Regions from separate parts of the Parabacteroides sp. AF27-14 genome, predicted to be linked through region 3. Evidence: riboswitches for the same ligand, from Rfam matches in the RefSeq annotation. Region 3 holds a riboswitch; each other region holds the start of a gene.
What was found. Region 3 has a riboswitch for thiamine pyrophosphate ahead of DWY79_RS19835 (TonB-dependent receptor). Riboswitches for the same ligand answer to the same signal wherever they lie in the genome.
Positions count from the first base shown of each region.

Region 1 (6,136 bases), on a different contig from region 3:
GCGATTAAGCTATTGATTGATGCGGCACACCCTTTCGCTCAAGTGTTACACCAAACGATCGAAAAAGTATCGAAATGTTTACAGATTCCGGTGATCCGTTACGAACGTCGGTATCCACCTCGTGATGAGGACTTGATTTGGTGCGATAGTTATGCAGACGCAATTCACCAAATGGAAAACAAAGGTATCCAACGGCTGCTTGCCCTCAGTGGCGTGAACACCCTTGCCCCGCTCCGCCCTTATTGGCGATCGCATACCACTTGGTTCCGTATATTGGAGCGGGAGGAATCTTTGTCGTTGGCCGAGAAGCAGGGCTTCCCCCAAGAACGTCTGGTTTTCTATCGAGAAGGTGAGGATGAGTTAAAGTTGTTGGAGCAACTCCATCCGGATGCGATCTTGACAAAGGAAAGTGGTTTCTCCGGCTATTTTACGGATAAAGTGAACGCTGCCCGCCAATTCGGAATACCAGTATTTGTCGTGAAGCGTCCCGCATTACCGGAAACTTTCTACCGAGTGTATGGTGAAGACGGATTGCGCAAACAAATCGAACGCCTATTACCCGAATTCTTTCCCTTGAAAAGCGGATATACGACCGGAGCTTGTGCTACCGCCGCCGCAAAAGCCGCTTTATTGGCCTTATTATCAAGGAAGGAACAAACAGAAAGCCAGATAACATTACCCTCGGGAGAACAGATAACGTTGCCGGTAGCCTATACCGAATGGGCCGGGTGTTCCGCCACCTGTACCGTGATCAAGGAGTCTGGGGATGATCCGGACGTGACGAATCATAGCCGGATCCGGGTTACTGTTCAATTATCTCTCGATGCATCCGGTTGTGCCATCGCCGTGGCACGACTCTGCCACGGTGATGGCACAGCTGTGCCAAGCCGATGGCACAAGCGTGCCACGGTAATGGCACAAGAAGAATATTGTCAAGAAACAGAAAGCGACGATACGGGAAGAGTCATCTTCCAAGCAGGTGAAGGAGTCGGAACCGTGACCCTTCCGGGACTCGGCTTGAAAGTCGGCGGCCCGGCTATAAACGCCACGCCCCGTAAGATGATCCGGCAAGAGCTGATTCCACTCCTGCCCTCACCCGATTCCGTCGCTATTGTCACGGTCTCGGTTCCCGGTGGCGAGGAGTTGGCGAAACGTACCTTCAATCCGAAACTTGGAATTATCGGGGGAATCTCCATTATCGGGACATCCGGAATCGTGCGTCCTTTCTCATCGGACGCTTTTATCGCCTCGATACGGAAAGAAGCCAGTGTCGCCAAAGCGATAGGTTGCGAGACGTTGGTTATTAATTCCGGGGCGAAGAGTGAACGCTACCTTCGGAGCTTATACGCTTCTTTGCCTCCACAATCATTCGTCCATTACGGGAACTTTATCGGAGAGACGCTAAAGATCGCTGCCGATTTAGGTTTCAAGCAGGTTATCTTAGGTATCATGATCGGCAAGGCGGTGAAACTTGCGGAAGGTTTCCTAGATACACACAGCAAAAAAGTCGTCATGAACAAAGGCTTCCTTCAAGATGTAGCGAAAGAAGCGAAATGCGAGGAGGCGACCGTAGATGCAATCAATCGGATTACGTTGGCCCGTGAATTATGGGAGCTTCTTGCGGAAAAAGAACAAAATCGTTTCTTCCCATTACTTTTACAAAAATGTAAATCGTATTGCGCTCCTATCCTTCCCGACGGCGAACTAACCTTGCTGTTAATATCCGAAGAGGGCAAGGTCTTATACCAATCTTAGCTGTAGAGACGCAGCACGCACGCTACGTCTCTACAACCCCCAGACTGTAATAGCATTTCTTTTTAGCTGTTTATTCTTTTTTATTAGGGATTCTTTAAGAATACATATTAGGAGGATTTCGTACTTTTGCCCTCTAAATATTGATTAAAATAATGTTTAGATATCTTTTAATTTATATGGCCTGCCTTCTATTCGCCTTTTCCGTAAAGGCGCAAGGTATTTCCAATGACACGATTCCGAAAGAAGTGCTGATGCTGGACGGTAAGCCTATGACCGAAAAGCAAATACAACGTTATCATAAACAATTACGTAAAGACTCCATACGGGCCAACAAAAGGATCTGGTGGTCTATCCTTGGTGGACCGTCTTATACGCCGGAAGCCTCCTTTGGCGTAGGTGGCGCGGTTTTGGCTAGCTTTCGCTTAAACAAGAATGATACGATATCCCAACGATCGTTTATCCCTGCGGGATTTAACATCACCTTAAACGGGACGTTCGTTTTTGCCGGTGCTGGTACCTTATTCTTCAACGAGAATCGCTTCCGTATTTATATCAGTTACGGTTATCGGAACGAACCTTCGCATTATTTCGGGAAAGGCTATGAGACGATCGAGCAAATCGAGAAAAGCGATTCGACAACGAAATTCCATAAGAGTTCTTTCCAACTATATCCCCGTTTCGTATGGGAAGTTAGGCCTCATTTATATACGGGTCCTCTTTTTGATATTAATTTCAGCAAATCAGATGATATCAACCCGGTGATGGCCGAAGATCCTTATTTCAATAAGTTCAAACGAGATTATGTCAATATCGGTGTCGGCGGCTTGATTCAATACGATACACGAAATGACGTGGCGACCCCAAGTTCCGGTATGTTACTAAGCGCGATCGCTAAAGTGTATGGAAAGTATTTAGGCGGTGCATATAATTATGAGATGTTCGAGCTGGAATACCGCCAATTCCAGCAAGTATTTCGTCCTCGTAGCACCTTGGCATGGATCGCCAAGACACAAATCGGTGTGGGAAACGTTCCTTTTACGGAGCTTCCTTCGTTTGGCTCTCCTTTCGATCTTCGCGGATACTATTGGGGCAAGTACCGTGACAAGACCATGGCGTATGGGATTCTGGAGTATCGTCATATGTTCGGCAGCGTGGAGAAATATAAGAGCGGTAATTTCTGGGCGAAGTGTGGTTTTGTTGGCTGGGTCGGCACGGGTACGATCGGAAACGCTCCTATCGTAGACTGGAATAAATGGAAGTTCAACTACGGCGTAGGCTTACGTATCCAAATGCAACCCGGCAAGAACTTCCGCTTAGACGTAGGCAAAGACCCGAACCAAAAAGGGATGGCGGTTTATATGAATATGACGGAAGCCTTCTAAAACCAGAAGGCTCCCGCCTACGATTTATGGAAGTATAACCTTGCGTTAAAATTATCGTTTAAAAGCCGGAAATATCTTAATATCGATTTTTTTCACTAAGTTTGCGTCGTCGAAGGGGTGCCATACTATATGGGCTGAGATCATACCCTTACTACTTGATGCGGGTAATGCCGCCGTAAGAAAAACGAATGTTAGATGGATAAAAATGAAACGTACCGTTATCCGGTAGCTTTAACGATCGCGGGCTCTGATAGTGGCGGTGGTGCCGGAATACAAGCGGATATTAAGACTTTTTCCTCGCTGGGTGTTTTTGGAGCCTCGGCGATAACGGCTATAACCGCTCAAAACACACAGGGAGTGCGAGGGATCCAAGCGATCTCTCCCGAGATTTTGAGAGGACAAATCGAAGCCATTCTTGAGGATTTCATTGTAGATGCCATAAAAATAGGGATGCTACATAACAAGGATGCCGTAAAGGTTGTATCTGAGACTTTACCTTCCTTCCGACGAACTTCTATCATTTTAGATCCAGTGATGATATCCACGAGCGGAAGTAAATTATTGGAGGATGACGCCATCCGAACCATCATGGATGAGTTGTTCCCTAAAGCGACACTGCTTACTCCGAATATTCCCGAGACGGAATATCTTTCCGGTATAAAAATCAATAACGAGGCGGATATCTTACTTGCCGCCCGGAAATTGCAGGAAAAAGGATGTAAGGCTATATTGATCAAAGGGGGGCATATTCCCGGAGTAGAAACGGTGGATCGGTTATTTATCAATGAGAATAATCCGATTTGTCTGGCTTCGCCAACAGTGGAGACCTTCAATACCCATGGAACGGGCTGTACGCTATCGTCCGCCATCGCCGCTTATATGGCACTCGGCCATTTATTGGTGGAAGCCGTACGATTAGCCAAGGAATATATGAATAATGCGCTCGTTCACGGGGCAAATGTATGCATGGGAAAAGGGCACGGACCTGTAAACCACTTCTTCTCACCCTCTGCCCTTCATAAAATCCGATGGAATCATGAATAAGCTGGTCGTAATTACTACACCTTATTTTTTCGCGGATGAAGCTTCTTTGATCGAACTTCTATTCGCGGAAGGAATGTCTCGTTTACATCTACGTAAACCGGATTGTAAACGTGATGAATTGGAGGGCTTATTGGATAACATCTCTCCGGCTTATTACGACAGGATCGTTCTTCATGATTGGTTTACCTTGGCAGAAGAAAGGGCTTTAGGAGGAGTCCATTTGAACAAGAGGAACCCGGAAGCTCCACCTTTATATAAAGGCAGTATAAGTCGTTCTTGCCATAGTCTGGAAGAGATTATCAAGTATAAACCGGTATGCGACTATGTATTCCTTAGCCCGATCTTTCAGAGTATATCCAAAGAAGGATATGGTAGCGGATTCCCCTTAGATGGATTGCGAAACGCAAAGGGCATCATCGATGATAAGGTGATCGCCTTGGGAGGAATCTGCTCACAAACAATAACGAAATTAAGAGATATCCCCTTCGGCGGTGTCGCCGTTCTCGGGGCCCTTTGGGGAAACGATCCCTCCCTTCTTGTTGCGGATCAACTCATAAAACAATTCAAACGATTACAAGTATGGCCTTAAATTATTATTTCGGATATGATGAGAATGGAAGAGTCGGTCGGAGAACAACCGGATTACGCCCTCCTTTTGGTGGGAGTAACCGCTTGATGTTTATAACGCATCGTACACCTAAATATACGGAATGCGACGAGGTACGCATGGCAATCCAAGGAGGATGTTCGTGGATACAATTGCGTATGAAAGACGGGATCTATGAGGATACCGTACGTAAATGTGCCACTATCTGCGCGGACGAATGTGAGCGAATCGTGGATTTCTGCGTAAACGATGATCTGGAAGCCGCCGTGACATGTGGCGCTACGGCTTGTCATCTAGGTAAGAATGACATTCCCTTGGATATCGCTTGGGAAGTACTGAAAGACAAGTTGGACTCCAATGCCATCTTCTATATCGGGGCTACGGCTAACACGTTCGAGGATATCCGGCTGGCCGTAGAACGAGGCGCCTCGTATATCGGACTAGGGCCGTATCGCTTTACAGGTACCAAGAAGAATTTGAGTCCCATCTTAGGTTTGGAAGGTTATCGTAAAATTATCGTTCAATGTAAGGAGGCTGGCATTGATATTCCTATCTTCGCGATAGGTGGTATTACGTTGGAAGACGTAGGCCCTTTGATGGAGACGGGTATAACCGGAATCGCTGTTTCGGGCGCGATTATCAATGCCCCCGATCCCGTGGAGGAAACCCGCCGGTTTATAGAGGAAATCAATAAGTACTAAACTAAATACATATGGCTACTAAAAAGAATATGCGTATTTCCTATCCGTCCTCGGAAAAGATTTATGTCCCGGGCGAGATCAATAAGATCAAGGTTGGTATGCGTAAGATTAAATTGTTGGACACGGTAACCTTGGATGAGCATGGAGAGCGAATCTTCAAGAAGAACAATCCGGTAATCGTTTACGATACGAGCGGCCCGTATTCCGATCCCAAGATATCGATTGATATCGCTAAAGGACTTCCTCGTATACGTGAGGAGTGGTACGGTAAGCGTAAAGATGTGGTTCAATTGCCGGAATTGACTTCCGCTTATGGCCGTGAGCGATTGGCGGACGCGAGTCTGAATTCCCTGCGTTTCCCCAAGCGATACTTGCCTTTCCGGGCTAAAGAGGGTAAGAATATCACCCAGATGTATTATGCGAAGAAGCGTATTATCACTCCGGAAATGGAGTACGTGGCGATTCGTGAGAACCAGCAAATCGAGGCTTTGGGACTGAAGTCGTATATCACGCCGGAGTTCGTCCGCAAGGAAATCGCCGCCGGTCGCGCGATCATCCCGGCGAATATCAATCACCCGGAAGCCGAGCCGATGATTATCGGTAAGAAGTTCTTGGTAAAGATCAATACCAATATCGGTAACTCCGCT
Region 1 is NZ_QTLZ01000009.1:131,057-137,192, reverse strand. It holds gene cbiD (cobalt-precorrin-5B (C(1))-methyltransferase CbiD) at 1-1,755, shown strand, start outside; gene DWY79_RS11580 (BamA/TamA family outer membrane protein) at 1,908-3,137, shown strand; TPP riboswitch at 3,241-3,338, shown strand; gene thiD (bifunctional hydroxymethylpyrimidine kinase/phosphomethylpyrimidine kinase) at 3,333-4,181, shown strand; gene DWY79_RS11570 (thiamine phosphate synthase) at 4,174-4,770, shown strand; gene DWY79_RS11565 (thiamine phosphate synthase) at 4,761-5,489, shown strand; gene thiC (phosphomethylpyrimidine synthase ThiC) at 5,501-6,136, shown strand, end outside.
Region 1: it holds a riboswitch for thiamine pyrophosphate, as region 3 does, so the genes downstream of both, thiD (bifunctional hydroxymethylpyrimidine kinase/phosphomethylpyrimidine kinase) here and DWY79_RS19835 (TonB-dependent receptor) in region 3, are expected to answer to the same signal.

Region 2 (6,136 bases), on a different contig from region 3:
AATCCCATGTAGTGCAATACGATGATAGAGACCAGCAAAGATAACGGCAAGGCTACCAACGAGATCACCGTCGTACGTATATTCATCAAGAACAGGAACAAGACGATCACCACGAAGAAACTACCCTCAAACAAGCTCTTCTTTACATTATTAATAGAGTTATCGATAAAATGACTCTGGCGGAATATATCCGTAGAGACATGTACATCCGCCGGCAAGTTCTTCCGCAAATCGACAACAATCTCGTCCAGCTTCTCCGTCAACTTCTCCGTACTCGTATCCGGCTGTTTAGTCACGGTAATCAGCACGGCTGGCTTTGTCCGCTCGGAAGCGGTTCCCAGCTTCGGGCTTTTACCGCCGATCTTAACCGTAGCGATATCACCCAGCGTAACCGGATACTCATTCACGGTCTTCACCACACCCTGAGCGATCTCTTCCGCCTTCGACGTAGACAAGACTCCCCGGATGATATACTCATTATCAAACTCATACAATACACCACCATTGGCGTTCCGGTTCATATTCCGACAAACATCCAACACCTCGTTCAACCCTACACCGTAGTGCTTCATACGAGCCGGGTCCAACAATATCTGGTACTCCTTAATATCGCCACCGATCACGGCAACCTGCGCCACACCGCCCGTAGACAACAAACGGGGACGGATCGTCCAGTCGGCGATCGTACGTAAGTCCAACAAAGACGTGGAATCGGCGGTCAAACCGAGAATCATCATCTCACCCAAGATGGATGACTGCGGGCCTAAGGTCGGTTTACCTACGTTCTCGGGAAGGCTCTCACCCAAGACAGCCAGTTTTTCGGACACGATCTGACGAGCCCGGTAAATATCCGTACCCCAATCAAACTCTACCCAAACCACGGAGAATCCGGTGGTAGACGAGGAACGTACACGCCGCACGTCCATCGCACCGTTCACGGCAGTCTCCACAGGGAATGTCACCAAGCGTTCCACCTCCTCGGGAGCCATACCGTTCGCCTCGGTCATAATCACGACCGTCGGGGCGTTCAAGTCCGGGAACACATCCACGTCCGTATTAAACGCCGTGTACGTACCCCAGATCATCAGCAATAGCGCACAAACCAAGATTACCAACCGGTTGTGCAATGAATAATAAATTATCTTATTTAACATGCAACGTCCCTCCTATTAATGGCTATGGCTATGAGCCGGTATCGCGTTAGAAGCGGAAGACAACTTGATCTGGTAAGCGCCACGAGTCACGACCTCATCGCCCGGTTTCAATCCGGAAAGGATCTGTACCTCCGAGCCGTTATTCGCTCCCAGCGTCACCCATTGCTTCTTATAGCCTTCCTCATCCAGACGGATAAATACCGAATAAACGCCCTGCTCCTCGATAAGGGCGGAGACAGGCACGCTCAAGACATTCTCCATCGGCTTTGTCAACAAAAAGATCTCCACGAAAGAACCGGGGATAACCGCTCCTTTATTATCGAACTCGAAAGTCACCGGTACATAGAAAGAGTTCATATCGGAAGCCTTTCCATACGATAACAACCGTCCACGCAAATCAGACAATTTATAGAGAGCGTTATCATACGGAGTCATGAAATTAGCGGTTTGGATCATGGGAAGATCGTTGTAATACCTCTCAGACACGTCCGCACGCAATACCAAACGATTGTTTTGCGAGATCGTAGCCAAAGGCTGGCCTACGGATACATAATCACCCTCTTTCACTTGGATGTTCTTCAAGTAACCATTCAAGGGAGAGACTACAGACACGCCTTTCGCCGTCTGTTTTCCCGCTATCGCCTCATAAGCGACCTTGGCGTTCTCGTAATTCAAGCGGGCCTGCTCGAAATCCTTGGCGGATACGATCTTATCGCCTACCAAGGCTTGCATACGCTCGTATTCCTTTTTCGCCGTCTCATAAGCGAATTTAGCCCTTGCCGCCACGTCTCCATCCGAGAGGGCGTTGGAGGCGATACTCAACACAGCCTGTCCCTTGCGTACCGCCGTACCATCCACGAATGGCAAGCTACCAAACGAGATCACGCCGGGGACGGTAGCGACGATCACGGACTCCTCCCCTTGCGCCGCCATTACTCGTCCGCTCGTCTTAATCACATCCGTGAAAGGAGCGGGATTAACCGTTACAGTCTGCAAACCAACGGCCTCGGCTAAGGCTTTCTTAAAGACAATCTCGCCGGGATGGGTACCACCGGCCTCATGCTCATGGTCATGGCCTTCGTGTTCATGTCCCTCATGATCATGATCGTGATCCTCACCTTCATGCTCATGGTCGTGAGCCTCTAATTCATGATTATGCTCATCGTGTCCGGCTTGCGACGCATTTCCCGCACAACCGGCAAACAGGTAAGCGCACATCGCACCTACCAAATATATTTTCTTCATTGTGTAAAAAATCTTGATATCGTTAATAATAAATAGATAGGGGCAAGTCTGTCCTCACCCGCTCTCACAAACGAGGTATCAAGACATAGGAGGGGCACGAAGTCCCGAGGCACTCACTATCCAAGTGTCGTGCAGCGACTCAATGTAGGGGGCGTTCTCGTGATCAAGGAGCTGTCCACAAAACGCCGGTTCAGGTGGATAAATGTAATCAAATAAGACGAGTAACGGCATCAGATGTATATCCACATCTCCATCCATAAAATGAGAAATATGCGTACTGAAATAGGCCAAGTTATGCCCGTCGCAACCGCAATCATGCGTATCAGTGCTTTTATCGCCATGCGCTTGCTCCGCAGTCAAGGATTGATAACAAGGCATCCCGTCCCGGTGATGATGGTGAGGGATAACCACAGAAAGCAATACCAAGATGCCGGCCATCAGCACCACGTATTGTACAATCCTCTGTTTCATTTTCTCACGCATGGCACAAAGATAAGGATATTTTTCCGTTTTTTACATGAATGTTGTAAGTTTGCGGTAAATAAAAAGATAGATGAAGTTTGGAGTAAATAAAAAGATATTATTATATACCGCCGGTTGCGTATGGATTTTCGCCGGTATCAATATCTTACGCATCGGTATCGTCACATGGTTAAACGATACCCATTATTGGTTATTCAAGATCGGGGAAGCGACCATCGTTTTCTTACTTTTCTTCAATTTGGTCTTTAAACGGCTTTTCTATAAACATTCCGAACGGATCTCCCGGAAAAACGGGAAACATTGCCCGTTCTCTTTTTTCGACGTGAAAGGTTGGATTATCATGATCTTCATGATCGCTTTCGGGATCACGATCCGCACGTTCCATTTACTGCCGAATTCTTTCATTTCCGTATTCTATACGGGATTATCCACGGCATTGATCATAACGGGATTCTTATTCTTGAGACAAGGAAAAACCGTTAGGAATTGAGAATTGAAAATTATTGATTGTTGTATCTTTAATTTTCAATTCTCAATTCTCAATTTTCAATTCCCAAGTTTTTCGCAGATCAACTCAGCAGCCTTCTTGCCGCTCATCAGCATGCCGCCAAAGATCGGTCCCATACGGAAGCTACCGCTTACGCCGTTAGCGGCCATACCGGAAACGAATAATCCCGGGTAGATCTCCTTCGTGTTCTCCACCGTCGTCTGCTCACCCAGCTCCACATTCAAGGAACGCTCGCCGATCACGCCTCCGGTCGGTGTATTCAATTGGATATCATTCTTACGGGCTACCACACGGGCAATCTCGCAATCATGCCCCGTACCTTCCAAGACAGCCTTTGCCATGATCGTCAACGGATCCACGTGCATCCCCTCACGGATTACCGGAGCCCAGTTCACTACCACACCGGCTACGGCATCGTTATGAAACACCACGTCCTCTACCGAATAGCAGTTAAAGATCGTAGCGCCCGCCTTCGTCGCCTGATAAATCAAAGCGGAAGTGGTATGTACCGAATCCATGATATACGTGCCGTTAGCACCCTCCTTATAGCTTACGCCCAATTCCTTGATAATCGGCATAGCCTCTTCCTGCACCACGATATCGTTGAACATCATAGCGCCGCCCCACATACCTCCACCGGGAGCCAGCTTACGATCAAACAACGCCACCTTCTTACCGGCTTTCGCCAAGAAATAAGCGGCCACGATACCGGAAGGTCCCCCTCCCACGATCGCTACATCCACAGACAAGTTGCTCTTCAACTTCTCGAAGTAAGAGTCAATGATTCCACTTGAAACAATCTGTTCCATCTTAATAACTAATTAAAGTTTAAACATCAGGGAGCACATAGAGGTAACGCCCCCTTTATTTCCTAGTTCTACCTTATTTTCCCTTCGCCGGCATTACCCGGATCAGGTTCGATGGGTATAATCTCAGCCCGTATGACTCGGGCACCCCTATGTGAAAAGTCGGGAGCAAATGTACAAAAAATTAGTATATATGTACTCAACAGAGCCATAAAAGGCAAAAAACGCTCAGCCAAACAAAATGTAAAAAGTTTAGTCTTCTTCCGACCAGTCATCAGACCAACCGAATTCTTTATCCCGGAATAATTCAGCTAATCCCGAAATCTGCTTGAACCGAAGTAACTCATTTTTATCCATTCCAATATTACGCATGATCCACTTATCAGACATCCCAGATTTGACCAACTCCGTAACAATCTCCGTCATAAGTTCCAAGTTGTGCATCCCTCGAGCCCTGTTATGGCGAATGGTTGAAGCCATTCGGTTTGAAATATCTTTCTCAATCACCGTTACAGGCAACATTCCTTTCTCACGATCATAAATCCTTTGAGATTGCTTCATAACCAGATAACGATGATAACCATCTACTATCTCATATAAATCATCCTCTTCAAGATAATAACAGACGCAAGGCATCGTATAGCCATCCTCCCAAATGGAAAGTTCCAATAATCGCATTTCCGGTGGTGCCATGATATTAGGGTTATAGCTGTTGGCTACAATTTTTTCTATAGGGACAGCCCTAACACCATATGCCGGACTAACAAAGTTTCCCATGCTTATAAAAATTATATTTGTCCATTACTTCTTTTCTCATATCCCTCTCTCGTTTTGTCTGGGAAAAACCCATATACTTGCATGTATGATCGTTTTTCAAAATACAAACACACATACGTTTGTAAGTAGGGATTTCTTTAAACTCGGGTATATTGATATCATCGATATACTCCATCCGTACTGGTTTCTTATCCGTATGGTAAGCGGTACATTCTTCCACAATGATAGGAATATTAGCCGCCCGTAACTTAGCGATTGTCTCCTCACTGAGGCATCCTCCTTTTTCTCTCCAGAATTCACGGCTGACTCTTAACTTATTCAAATAGTTCTCACGAGTTTCTTCGGGTAAGGTATTTAGGAGAAAATACATATATTTCTCCCAAGAGAACCCGGCTGGGCACTTGATAGCCCTCCATCCCATAGCGGAGGTATTCCCATATATACCGGCAAAGCCAACACCGTTTACACGTCCAACCATCCGCCCCCACATGTCGGGATCGACAACTTTGTAAATGAACAGTGTGGATATCGCTTGGGATATGAATGGGCTCGCCACACGTTGCCGGGACAAAGGCACCCCTGCTTGATAATACAAATCATACAAATGATTATATGGCCAACCGAACTTTCCGTTCGCTATCCAGATATCCTGAGTTTTCCAATCATAAATAGGATATGCGTTATATATAGAATAATTCATTCTGCGAGTCCATTTATAATTAGCTAGTTTTCTGTAATTCTTATCACTATGTATGGCCCGCCACCTATTAAAACTCTCTTGGGTACGGATACCAACAAGGCAACATATACGCCGGCCCATTTTCCGTTGATACAACCAAAAAGGGAACATATTCTGAAAATCATAATCCCACATGTCCTCCTTGAAGAAGTCAAAGTCTTTCGCCCGGAGACATGAATGGGGCATCTCTCGAACCCAGATATCCCGGCACTCCTCGCTCCAAGGTCTCCAATATTGTTGAAACATAGATGTACATGTCTGGACTTTAAAAGGAACACAACAATGATAAATATCAAGGATATCGGAATTAGCGGCATAAACCTTTTCCACATATTCGGTCGTCTGGCTGTATTGAACCTCATAATCCATATGAAATACACCTAGTTTTCGTCCCGGAGCGTATCTACGAATATAATCTACACAC
Region 2 is NZ_QTLZ01000007.1:89,967-96,102, forward strand. It holds gene DWY79_RS09505 (efflux RND transporter permease subunit) at 1-1,154, opposite strand, end outside; gene DWY79_RS09510 (efflux RND transporter periplasmic adaptor subunit) at 1,170-2,399, opposite strand; gene DWY79_RS09515 (DUF6769 family protein) at 2,478-2,882, opposite strand; gene DWY79_RS09520 (hypothetical protein) at 2,953-3,372, shown strand; gene DWY79_RS09525 (sulfide-dependent adenosine diphosphate thiazole synthase) at 3,429-4,199, opposite strand; TPP riboswitch at 4,262-4,358, opposite strand; gene DWY79_RS09530 (ParB/RepB/Spo0J family partition protein) at 4,449-4,973, opposite strand; gene DWY79_RS09535 (DUF3440 domain-containing protein) at 4,957-6,136, opposite strand, start outside.
Region 2: it holds a riboswitch for thiamine pyrophosphate, as region 3 does, so the genes downstream of both, DWY79_RS09525 (sulfide-dependent adenosine diphosphate thiazole synthase) here and DWY79_RS19835 (TonB-dependent receptor) in region 3, are expected to answer to the same signal.

Region 3 (6,136 bases):
AATCATATAAGGTCTCGTGGGTAGGACGTTCCTCGGGGCCTGCCTCCGTGAAATTGTCACGGTTCGGTTCCCGGTTAGCGACGGAGAAAGAGACGAAGGCGTTATGGCCATTGTTATGGAAGTTTATTCCGGCTTTCGGGTTGAAGAAGTTCCAGTTCTTACGAATGTCCAGTCCTTCCCCGGCTTTGTCATCGTTTCCCTTAATGGTGTAATGGATCCCACGGTATTGTAAGTCCAGATAGCCGGTGAAAAGAGGGGAAAGACGTTGAGTCAATTTAGCGTATGCGTTGTAGTCTAATTTCTTACCGGTATTGCGATAATATTCGTAATCCGGTTGTGGCAAGACGTTTGCGCTTTTGGTCCACATTACCCGGCCAAAATGATCGCCTACATAGTTGTTGACGGCGGTTCCCAGCGTAAGGCGGGTATTGTCACGTTGATAGTTTGCGCTATAAACGGCTCCATAGAAATAATTGTCGAGCCATTTACGGCGCACAAGGTCCGTCTTTTTTACGGTATTACCCTCCGGATCGATATATTCCGGTAGTTTATAACTGCTGAATTTGGCTTTCGATTTATAATCCTCGTAATATCCGTTACCATCGGTGTAATGAAGGGTCAGGTTCATATTCCAGAAATCTCCGATACGCTGGCTGGCCATTAAATGGTAGTTGTGTTGCCAATAATTATCCGTCTGATTGTTATAAAACTTCTTCACTCCATCTTCCTCATATTCTCCGCATGGATTATAGCTACGATCTGTGTCAAGTAAATAAGACGGAACACCGTTCCATGCTTGATAGGTCTTCTCGCTGTTCCCGAAGGCTTGGAATTTAATCAATGTATTATCGGCATAGAAAGCGGCGGAGGCATAGTAAGAACTCATACGGGCGGAGGCACGATCGATAAAGCCGTCGCTACGGATATTGGAGTAGCGGGCGTCGAAAGCGAAATGATCGTAAAGTAATCCGGTGCCGCCTTTTACCGTATGTTTCAGCGTACCGAAAGAACCTGCTGATACGGAATATTCGCCGTAAGGCTTTAAGGACGGTTTCTCGGTCTGCATGGCGACCGTAGCGCCAAAAGCCGCAGCTCCGTTCGTAGAGGTTCCGGTGCCTCGTTGGATCTGGATCGATTCTACCGAGGAAGCTATATCGGCCATATTAGCCCAGAATACGGTATGAGACTCGGAGTCATTAACCGGTACGCCATTGATCGTGATATTGATACGGTTCGCATCTGTACCCCGGATACGAAAACCGGAGTAACCGATACCCGTTCCGGCATCCGAGGTCATGATAACAGACGGGGATTGGGAGATAAGGAATGGGATACCTTGCCCGTTGTTCCGGCTGCTTAGTTCTTGTTTGGAGATGTCGCTATAAGCTACCGGGGTCTCTTTCCCGACTTTGGTAGCGGTAATAACCACTTCATCTAAAGATACGTCTTTTGAGATTTTCAAGGAGTCGACCGGACTGGGCATTTGTGCCTTGGCGGTTGTAGCCAGTAAGGAGCCGGCCAAGATAACCAATACATTTTTCATCTTTTCATCTTTTTGCTTTAAAACTAAATAGATGAATAGAAAGGATGGGAGAAGCATGAATCCCTACGACAGCATTACCTGTACAGGTTCTATGGGTATGATCTCAGCCCGCTCCTTTCGTGAAGGATTCCGCGAGCACCCCTTCGTATTCGGCAGCAAAGATAGGCATAAAAGTGTTAATAAATATTACTATCAATAGTAAATCGGATTTCTATAGATATTAATTCTGATTACTATCGATCGTAATCCGGTTTGTGTCGTATTAATTTTTTCTGCAAAAAGATGAGGATATTTTGAGAACTCATTGATTTTTTGTATATTTGCGGGCGATTAAGTGAAGTTGAGGAGGGGGCGGGTAGTCCCCTTCTTTTGTTCTTAACAGATATGTGTATGATAGAAAAGAAAGTGGTAAGCCAATTAGTAGAGGAAAAACTAGCCTCTTCAAGCAATTATTTAGTAGACGTAGTGATTAAACCGGGGAACCTGATAGTCGTTGAAATTGATAACGATGAAGCGGTAAGCATTGATGATTGCGCTGAGTTGAGCCGGTATTTGGAGGAGCATCTGGATCGTGACGTCGAGGACTATGAGCTGGAGGTTGGCTCCGCCGGCATTACTTCTCCTTTTAAGGTACTTCGCCAATACGTCAAGAACATCGGAAACGAGGTGGAGATGCTGTTGAAAAACGGCTCGAAGCTGACAGGTGTGTTGAAATCTGCCGACGAGAACGGTGTGGTTGTCTCTGTCGAGAAGAAGGTGAAACCGGAGGGCGCTAAGCGGAAGGTAACCGTGATAGAGGATGAGTCGTATACATTTGATGAAATAAAATATACAAAATACTTAATAAGATTCAAGTAAGATTATGGCCAAGAAAGAGGAAACAATCAGTATGATTGACACCCTTGCGGAGTTCAAGGAGTTGAAGAATATCGATAAAGATACGATGATTAGCGTTTTGGAAGATTCGTTCCGTAACGTGATCGCCAAGATGTTTGGCACGGATGAGAACTATGACGTGATTATCAATCCTGAGAAAGGTGATTTCGAGATCTGGAGAAACCGTACGGTTGTGGCTGATGATGAATTGGAGGATGAGAACTTGCAGCTTACGTTGACGGAGGCCCGTAAAATCGACGCCGACTGTGAGGTGGGCGAGGAAGTGACCGACGAGGTGCATTTCGCAGACTTCGGACGTCGTGCGATCTTAAACTTGCGCCAGACTTTGGCTTCAAAGATACTTGAATTGCAGAAAGACAGCTTGTACGCTAAGTATAAGGATAAAATCGGCCACATCATCGCCGCTGAGGTTTATCAGGTGTGGAAGAAAGAAATCCTGTTGCTGGATGACGATGGTAATGAGTTGCTACTGCCGAAATCCGAGCAAATCCCGACCGATTTCTATCGTAAGGGAGAGACCGTACGTGCGATCGTTCAACGTGTGGATAACTATAATAACAACCCGAAGATCCTTCTTTCCCGTACGGATAAGGTCTTCTTGCAGCGGTTGTTCGAGTTGGAGGTTCCGGAGATTAATGATGGCTTGATTACGATCAAGGCGATCGCCCGTATCCCGGGAGAGCGTGCCAAAGTGGCTGTCGAGTCATACGATGACCGTATTGACCCGGTGGGTGCTTGCGTAGGTATGAAAGGCTCTCGTATACACGGAATCGTTCGCGAGTTGAGAAACGAGAACATTGATGTGATTAATTACACCTCAAATCTCTCTTTGTTTATCCAGCGTGCTTTAAGCCCGGCTAAGATCTCTTCTATCCGTGTGAATGAGGAAGAAAAGAAAGCTGAGGTTTATCTACGTCCTGAGGAGGTTTCTTTAGCGATCGGTAAGGGCGGTCTGAATATTAAGTTGGCTTGTATGTTGACTGAGTATACGATTGACGTATTCCGTGATATCGAAGGAGCGGACGAGGAGGATATCTACTTGGATGAGTTCTCCGACGAGATCGACAGCTGGGTGATCGACGCACTGAAGAATATAGGATGCTATACGGCGAAGAGTGTCCTTGCTATGAACCGCAATGAGATTATTGAACGTGCCGATCTGGAAGAGCAGACCGTGGACGATCTTTTAGCTATCTTATCCGCGGAATTTGAAGATGAAGGTAACGAATAAGTATTACGACAAAGTTAGATATGCCTATAAAATTAATTCAAGTACAGAGAAAATTGAACGTGGGAATCAACACGGTGGTTGAGTTCCTGCACCGGAATGGGTTCTCGGTTGAGGATAATCCCAACACGAGGATCAGTGATGAACAGTATGCTTTGCTCGTAAAAGAGTTTGGAAAGGATCTGCCTGAGAAAGATCGTAATTTTGCGGCGGATCGTGCGCAGAAAGAGGCTCCTTCTGTGAAAGAAGAGAAGACTGCGGAAATAAAGACAGTGATACCGGAAGAATTCAGGCCTAAGATCGTAATGAAGGGTCATATCGATTTGGATGGTGGACAACATAAAAAACAGCAGGAAGAGCCGAAGGCTAAAGAGGAGCCGAAGGTGAAAGAAGAGCCTAAGGTAAAGGAAGAGCCGAAAGTGAAGGAAGCGCCTGCCGCTCCCGCTGCTCAAGCTCCTGTTAAACCCGCGCAGCCTGCGCAGGCTCCCACGGAGAAAAAAGAAGAAAAAGTTATAGTAGTGGAAGTGGAAAAAGAAAAAACCGTAGAGAAGCAACCGGTTGTTGCGGAACCTAAGGTGGAAAGTGTGAAACCGGAACAGGAAGTAGAGAAGACCGAGGAAAAAGACGATAATCTTTTCCGTTTGAACTCGGTTAAATTGGAATCAAAGATCAAGGTAACCGGTAAGATTGACTTGGATGCGCTTAACCAATCGACTCGTCCGAAGAAGAAAACGAAGGAGGAGAAGCGGAAAGAGCGTGATGAGAAGCAAAAGTTTAATAACAATCGGCCGGGTAATAATAGCAACGGTCCGGGCGCTCCTCATAAGAGTCCGAATTCGCCTACTTTGATTAAACCGAACGCTCCTGCTAAACCGGGTGAGGAAGGTGACGCTAAGAAGAAACGTAAACGTATCAAGAAAGATCGGGTAGACGTGAATAATACGCCGGGTACGAATTATCCGCGCCCGAATCGTGACGATCGTCCGAATAACGACCGTAAGCCTCGCTTGAAGAAGCCAGTGAAAGCGGAAGTTAGTGAAGAGGATGTTCAAAAGCAGATCAAGGAGACTTTGGCTCGCTTGACCAACAAGAATAATAAGAATAATAAGGGGGCTAAATACCGTCGTGATAAACGTGACGCCGCTGTGAAACGTGAGCACGAGTTGATGGAACAGGAAGAACTGGAAAGCAAGGTATTGAAGCTGACCGAGTTCGTTACGGCCAACGACTTGGCGAACATGATGGACGTATCTGTAACGGAGGTTATCGGTACTTGCATGAGCATCGGCCTTATGGTTTCGATCAATCAGCGCCTGGATGCGGAGACGATCAATATCGTGGCTGAGGAGTTCGGTTATAAGACTGAATATGTAAGCGCGGATGTTGTCGAGGCGATCAACGCTGATGAGGAAGATGATAACGAGGAGGATTGGGTAGCCCGTCCGCCTATCGTAACGGTGATGGGACACGTTGACCATGGTAAGACTTCTTTATTGGATAATATCCGTAGCGCGAACGTAATCGCCGGTGAGGCCGGTGGTATCACGCAGCATATCGGAGCCTACAACGTGAAGTTGCAGAATGGCCGCCGTATCACGTTCTTGGATACTCCGGGTCACGAGGCGTTTACCGCTATGCGTGCCCGTGGCGCGAAGGTGACGGATATCGCGATTATTATCGTGGCCGCTGATGATAACGTGATGCCTCAGACGATTGAGGCGATTAATCACGCTTCGGCTGCCGGTGTTCCTATTGTTTTCGCTATTAATAAAATCGATAAGCCACATGCTAATCCTGAGAAGATCAAGGAGGAGTTGGCGAATATGAATTACTTGGTGGAAGACTGGGGGGGTAAGTACCAGAGTCAAGAGATCTCCGCTAAGAAAGGTATCGGTGTCGAGGAGTTGTTGGAGAAGGTACTGTTGGAGGCCGACCTGTTGGATTTGAAAGCGAATCCGAAAAAACGTGCGGTTGGTTCTATCATCGAGTCTTCTTTGGACAAGGGACGTGGCTATGTATCTACCATATTGGTGGAGAACGGTACGTTGAAGATGGGAGATATCGTTTTGGCGGGAACTCATCAAGGACGTATCAAGGCGATGTTCAACGAGCGTAATCAACGGGTGGAGAAGGCTGGTCCTTCCGAGCCGGTATTGATCCTCGGTTTGAATGGTGCTCCTCAGGCCGGTGATACATTTAATGTATTGGAGACTGAGCAAGAGGCGCGTGAGATCGCTAACCGTCGTGAGCAATTGCAGCGTGAGTTAGGTCTTCGTACGCAGAAGATGCTTACCTTGGATGATATCGGACGTCGTATCGCCGTGGGTAACTTCCAAGAGTTGAACGTGATCGTGAAGGGTGATGTGGATGGCTCCGTAGAGGCTTTGTCCGACTCCTTGATCCGTTTGTCTACCGAGGAGATTCAGGTGAATGTAATTCATAAGGCGGTTGGCCAGATTTCCGAGTCG
Region 3 is NZ_QTLZ01000028.1:28,228-34,363, reverse strand. It holds gene DWY79_RS19835 (TonB-dependent receptor) at 1-1,543, opposite strand, end outside; TPP riboswitch at 1,586-1,696, opposite strand; gene rimP (ribosome assembly cofactor RimP) at 1,934-2,401, shown strand; gene nusA (transcription termination factor NusA) at 2,406-3,671, shown strand; gene infB (translation initiation factor IF-2) at 3,692-6,136, shown strand, end outside.